2 regions of the Pantoea sp. App145 genome follow, and region 2 is predicted to be linked to the other one. Evidence: predicted binding sites of a transcription regulator. Region 2 holds the regulator's gene; the other holds the start of a gene.
What was found. The regulator LexA, encoded in region 2, represses DNA repair genes until DNA is damaged. The targets are predictions, from matches to a motif close to TNCTGTATGTACATACAGNA.
Positions count from the first base shown of each region.

Region 1 (3,417 bases), on a different replicon from region 2:
TTTTGCGTTATAACCTTCATTAGCATTTAGGAAATTTATGTCACAGTCTTTTACTCACAATTTACTCCATCCCCGCTACTGGCTTACATGGTCTGGTTTGGGCCTGCTGTGGCTTATCGTTCAACTTCCTTACCCGGTTTTACATATTCTGGGTTCTGGTCTTGGAAAAATATCCAGGCCCTTTCTGAAACGACGGGAAGGAATTGCGATTAGAAATATCGAACTCTGTTTTCCCGAGATGACCCCGCTTGCCCGAAGCCAGATGATCAATAAAAACTTTATTTCTCTCGGGCTTGGGCTGATGGAGACTGGTATGGCCTGGTTCTGGAGCGATGTGAGAGTCAAAAAATGGTTTGATGTCGAAGGGATTGAAAACCTGACCAGTGCAACCAGAGGGGTAATGGTTGTCGGGATCCATTTCATGTCCCTTGAATTGTGCGGAAGAGTTATGGGGTTATGTCACCCCATGATGGCAACGTATCGCCCGCACAATAATCCATTGATGGAATGGGTTCAGACAAAAGGGCGTATGCGTTCAAATAAGGCGATGATTAATCGACGTAATTTATCTGGCTTTGTTCATGCGCTCAAGGCAGGTGAAGCAGTGTGGTTTGCACCAGATCAGGATTATGGGTCAAAGGGGAGCGTTTTCGTACCTTTTTTCTCGGTAAAGAAAGCAGCCACGACGAACGGAACGTATACACTTTCAAAACTCGCTGGTGCACATTTGATCACACTCAGCATGATTCGACGGAGCGATAAAAAAGGTTATCACATGTATATCAGTAATCCGTTGTCGGGCTTTCCTGAGGGAGACAAGGTCGCCGCAGCTGCTTATATGAACAAGATTATTGAGCGTGAAATTCTCCGTGCTCCTGAGCAATACCTGTGGATGCACCGCAGGTTTAAAACGCGTCCTGAAGGCGAAGTCTCTTTATACAAATGAATCATTCTACTGGTCATGAGCCAGAATCTATCTTGCCTGCCACTGTGTATTTGTTAAGAATGGGATGTGTAATTATATGGTCTACTGGGTATTTGTATTCACTAACTAACGTTTCTCACCACTCAGATCGTTGTTACTGAGAGCCACCACGGCCTGACCGCGCAGGTCGGGCCTGAACAGCGCCTCGCAGCTGGCATAAAAGCTGTTCACATCGGCCAGTCCGAACATCGGCATCATTACCTCCGGCGCGTGCGCGTGCTGTGGAAGAACCAGGTCACCACGCCCATCAGCTGCAGCGTCTCCGGATAAATGACGGGATAAGCCGGATTCATCGGCAGCAGCGCCAGTCGCGGATGCAGCTGCAGGCGCTTGACGGTGAATTCCCCGTTCACCTCGGCGATCACCACATCGCCCTGGCAGGCTTCTTCTGCCCGGTCAACGACCATGACGTCACCGTCGAACAGCCCCAGATCTTCCATGCTGCTGCCGCTGGCCCGGACAAAATAGCTGGCCGCCGGGCGCCGGATGCAGAGTTCATTGAGGTCGAGCTCGGACTCAACATAATCCGCGGCCGGGCTGGGGAACCCGGCCGGACACAGGTCGGCATAGAAGGGGATCCCCAGCTGAATTCTGTGCTCTGCGGGACGAAGCAGGGTCATCCCCGTCGGGACAGGCAAAATTTCACTCTCAGCAGCCAGCGCCTGTGCGTCACAGGGCGGAGAAATGGTGTGAGTCTGCGGCATGTTTTTTACCTTTCCTTGGCTGTATATATATACAGTATCAGATCGAATTACCGCGATCGCAAGAGGGCAGGGGAGGGGAGGGGCGTCTGCGTGAACCATGTGGCTGACGCGGCAGGCAATTTTATTTCTCCGCTGCTTATGCCGGAAACCACACTATAATCACGGTGAGCAACGTAGCGGCAGGGAAGCCTCAGCACAGGACTTTCTGCCTGCCCGGGTTCGCCCGGGCCTTTTTCCATGACTTCCGCAGTTTCAGCCCGTTCCGGGCGTAAGCAGACACTCTCCGGTCCCGATGATATGACGCTTCCTCGCCACGGCTGTTCGTTCCTCGCTGGCGCTGCGGTACGCCTCAGCCGTGACTGCGGCGAGCGTTGCCGGCAGACGGAAAGAGCGGGTAATTATTTCCGGTCAGTTATTGTGCAGAGCAGAGACGGCGTTTTATTCTGGCGGTAACAATAATGAAAAAACTCTGTGGTCTGTATGGACGGGTGCACTTCTCCCGGGCGGTTTCTTGCTTATCTTATGGCAGAGCACGACATTTCCGTGGAAATGTTCTGCCACCGGACGGGACTGGATAACGCCGACGCGTGGGCCTTTCTCGGGGGGCGAATTCCGGTCACGCCCGGGCTGGCTGAGCAGCTGGGCAGAGTGTTTCACTCGCCAGGATTCTGGCTCATCCGGCAGGCCATGTGGGAGCTGAAGGCGCCTGCTGCAGATGACAGGACGGACTGAACGGCGTGGTCATTCCGCCCGGTGCGTGATAATTTCTGACAGGCCTGCGCGGGCTCTTTAATCCATCCAACACCGGGGTTAAATAAACTGTGCGCCCGCGCAGGCTCCCTGCTTAAGCCACATTTCGTTACAGGGTTGCATTGTCCCGCCACTGAATTATTATTCTTCTGCTACTCACTATTGCATGGCAGTCTTCATGCACTCACGTTACCCCTGTGGTCTCTCTGACAGCCGCAGGGGTCTTTTTTAATCGAGCCGGCCTGAAGACCGGACATCTGAGTCGATATGGCTTCATCGCCCGGTTTAACCTCCCGGGCTTTTTTTTGTCCGTTTTCTGAAGGCCGTCGCTGCGCTCCGCTTCTGCGCGGCGCGGCGTCCCGCCTGACGCCGCCTGCTGTTACCCCCTCACTTTTTCAGCTGATTTCGCGGGCTACCCGGGGCACGCCGTGCCTTCACGTTAGCCGGGCCGCTTCTCAGTCGAGCGTTCACTCCGTCACCTGCTCACCCGTTCCCCGCCGTGCGCGGGACATTCAGTCCGCTCCGGCGGCGCGTGCGGCTTCCGCGGGAGCGCCTGCCTGCTCCGCTTTTCGCCCGGCTGCTGTGGCGGCACGGCGTGAGAGTGCGCCGTGCAACCATCAACGGAGGAGAGGAACATGCCGAACTGGTGCTGTAACCGGCTGCGCGTGAGCGGCCGCAGTGAAGATATCGGGCAGGTGAGGGCGCTGTTTGCGGGCGGTGGTTATCCGTCGTATGCGCGGGCGGCAGCGGAGGGTGTCCAGCTGTTTCTGGCCGGGTGTGCCGGGGTTCTTCGCCCTGACGGTGGGGCGCATTATGCGCCGTATCCGGCGCTGACCGGCACAAAAGGTTATCCGTCATGTGCAGGAGAGGGACGCGACGGGCACAACGATGTGACGGTGGAGCACTGGTATGCGGAGCAGGGCTGCGACTTCCGCGGTTATGCCCGTTACGCCGGTGGGGTACAGACGGAGAGCTTCA
Region 1 covers NZ_CP133293.1:95,471-98,887, forward strand. Annotated here, with positions in the region: gene lpxP (kdo(2)-lipid IV(A) palmitoleoyltransferase) at 38-946, shown strand; gene RCF31_RS25325 (hypothetical protein) at 1,052-1,183, opposite strand; gene umuD (translesion error-prone DNA polymerase V autoproteolytic subunit) at 1,183-1,605, opposite strand; gene RCF31_RS25335 (hypothetical protein) at 3,075-3,417, shown strand, end outside.
Region 1: the regulator LexA is predicted to act here: its motif matches at 1,707-1,726, upstream of umuD (translesion error-prone DNA polymerase V autoproteolytic subunit).

Region 2 (3,417 bases):
TCATGACGCCAGTGGCGGCGCCAGACCAGCCACAACGTGAGTCCGCGTAATGCCAGAAATACCGTCACCGCCAGCCACAAACCATGATTTCCCAACCAGGGTAAGGTGAGCAACGACAGGCCATAACCCAGCGCCGCCAGCGCCATGCTGTTACGCATTTCCCTGCCACGCGTCGCGCCGATAAACATGCCATCCAGCAGATAACACCATACCCCCACCAGGGGCATCACCACCTGCCACACCAGGTAACGGTCGGCGGCTGCGCGGAGTTCGTCCAGCGAGGTCAGCAACCCGACAATTTGTACCCCGCACAGGGCATACATCATGGCGAACAGCAACGCCACCAGGCCTGCCTGACGGCATGCCGCGTGCCAGACCAGCAACAACTGGCTGCGATCTTTCGCACCAACCGCTTCACCAGAGCAGGCTTCAACCGCATAAGCGAAACCATCCAGTGCGTAGGCTGTGAAAGTGAGAAACATCAGCAGAACCGCGTTGACTGCAACCACATCTGGCCCAATGCGCGCGCCAAAGATCGTCAGAGAAGCAAAACAGATTTGCAGCAGAAATGAGCGCAACATAATGTCGCGATTGAGACGAAACAGGCGGGCGGCACCACCGCGCCAGCTCTCTTTCAGCAGGGTGAAATCAATACCACGTAGCTTTAATACCCGAGCTACCATCAACAGCCCGACACCCAGGGTGACGTATTCGGCCAGTGCCGTAGCCGCAGCAGCGCCTGCCACTCCGCAGTGCAGGCCGAGCACAAACAGCAGATCCAGCAGAATATTGACCAGGTTGCCCACCACCAGCAAAACAACGGGTGCGCGTGCATACTGCACACCCAACAGCCAGCCCAGGAGTACCAGATTAGCCAGCGTAGCGGGAGCACTGAGCCAGCGAATCTGAATAAACAGTTGCGCCTGTTGCTGTACCGCAACGCTGCCTCCCATTAGCGCAGCCGCCAGATTGCTGACAGGTGTGCGCAGCAACATAAACAACACACCTGCGATCAATGCGATAAGCAACGGTTGGGTAAGCGCACGCGCCAGCGCCGTTTTATCGCTGGCACCAAATGCCTGGGCAGTCAGTCCGGTCGTGCTCATGCGTAAAAACAACAGCAGCATAAAAATGAAGCTGGTTGCAGTGCTACCCACTGCCACGCCACCGAGATAGATCGGACTGTCAAGATGGCCAATCACCGCGGTATCCACCACGCCGAGCAACGGCACCGTGATATTCGAAAGGATCATCGGCAGCGCCAGCCGCCAGAGTGTCTTATCAGAGGAGGAAAACAGCTGCATCAGCCCGTCCCGGTTTGTGCTGCGCTACAGTTATTTTGGCAAATCAAACCACGGCAGCGCAGAGGCGCTACCGTAGTGGGGGATTTAAAGGATTAAAGCCATTCGCCGTTGCGCACGATACCCACCGCCAGCCCTTCAACGGTGAGTGACTGTTCACGGGTATCGACCACAATCGGCTGGAAGTCACTGTTTTCTGGCAGCAGCTGCACAATCGCGCCCTGCTTTTTCCAGCGTTTCACTGTGACTTCATCATCAATGCGCGCCACCACGACCTGGCCATTGCGCACTTCCTGAGTCTTGTGTACCGCCAGTAAGTCACCATCCATAATGCCGATATCTTTCATCGACATGCCGCTAACGCGCAACAGGAAATCAGCGGTGGGTTTGAAGAGGTTGGCATCAACCTGGTAGTGAGCCTCGATGTGCTCCTGGGCCAGTAACGGTTCACCCGCGGCGACACGGCCAATCAGCGGCAGCCCCTCACTGGCTTCTTCTTCCATTAATAAACGAATACCGCGCGACGCTCCGGAGACGATTTCAATCACGCCTTTGCGTGCCAGAGCCTTCAGATGTTCTTCTGCCGCATTCGGTGAGCGGAAGCCCAGTTGCGCAGCAATTTCCGCACGCGTTGGCGGCATGCCCGTCTGGTTGATATGGTCGCGAATCAGATCATAGACCTGTTGCTGCCTGCTGGTTAACGCTTTCATCCCGCCCCCTGGTTGTTTATACAGTCGCTGTGAGTATATACAGGTATTGGCGAAATGGAAACCAAAACTGAGGGAAAAATCAGCGAGTTGATGAATCCGGAATCCTTATCGCAAATGCGACCAAAGCAGCGCGATCCAGACGAAAATAGCCAGTAAGATAGCTAACAATACGGCAGCCGACCCCATGTCTTTCGCGCGTCCGGCCAGCGGATGACGCTCCTGACCAATGCGGTCGACGACGGCTTCAATGGCACTATTCATAATCTCAACGATGACCACCAGCACCACAGAACCGATCATGAGTACGCGGGAGATCGCGTCAACATCCAGCCAGCATGCCACCACAATCGCCACCAGTGCGGCGATAGCCTCCTGGCGAAATGCCGCTTCATGTTGCCAGGCGGCGCGCAATCCCTGCCAGGAATAACCGGCAGCTTTCACTATCCTGAGAATACCGGTGACGTTATTTGCCATGTCGTTGAACCCTTTACTCGTTTTGACGTCAATGTCTGGGCAGCCGGGAATGGCACGGCCACAGATCTTCGCGGCACTTTCTGGTATGCTTGCCGCGCTTTGCTAACAAGAGGCTTAAAGTTGTCTATGTCAGGTTGGCGTAAACTTTATTATAAATTATTGAATTTACCACTCTCCATTTTGGTAAAGAGTAAGGCTATTCCGTCGGATCCTGTGTCTGAACATGGGTTAGATTCAACGCGGCCAATCCTATATGTGCTGCCTTATGATTCCAAGGCCGATCTACTCACACTGCGTTCGCAGTGTCTGAAACACGATCTGCCGGATCCGCTTACACCACTGGAAATTGATGGCACGTTGTTGCCACGCTATGTCTTTATCCACGACGGTCCACGCGTTTTCCCTTATTTCGTGCCGAATCTGGAGTCAGTGAAGCTATTTCATGACTATCTCGATCTGCATCGCAGCAACCCCGAACTGGATGTGCAAATGCTGCCAGTGTCGGTGATGTTTGGACGCGCACCAGGCCGTGAAGTACAGGGTGAACAGACGCCACATCTGCGCATTCTTAACGGTGTACAGAAGTTCTTTGCCATTCTCTGGCATGGCCGCGACAGCTTTGTCCGCTTCTCGCCGACAGTGTCGCTACGTCAGATGGCAACCGAGCATGGAACTGACAAGTCAATTGCGCAAAAACTGGCCCGCGTGGCGCGTATTCACTTCGCCCGCCAGCGTCTGGCTGCCATCGGCCCGCGTTTACCCGCCCGCCAGGATCTGTTTAACAAGCTGTTGCAATCGAAAGCCATTGAAAAGGCTGTGGAAGATGAAGCGCGCAGCAAAAAGATTTCCCATGAGAAGGCACAGCAGAACGCCATTGAAATGATGGAAGAGATTGCGGCTGACTTCTCCTATGAGGCCATCCGCGTCACTGA
Region 2 covers NZ_CP133290.1:2,477,240-2,480,656, forward strand. Annotated here, with positions in the region: gene dinF (MATE family efflux transporter DinF) at 1-1,304, opposite strand, end outside; gene lexA (transcriptional repressor LexA) at 1,397-2,011, opposite strand; gene RCF31_RS11340 (diacylglycerol kinase) at 2,117-2,485, opposite strand; gene plsB (glycerol-3-phosphate 1-O-acyltransferase PlsB) at 2,612-3,417, shown strand, end outside.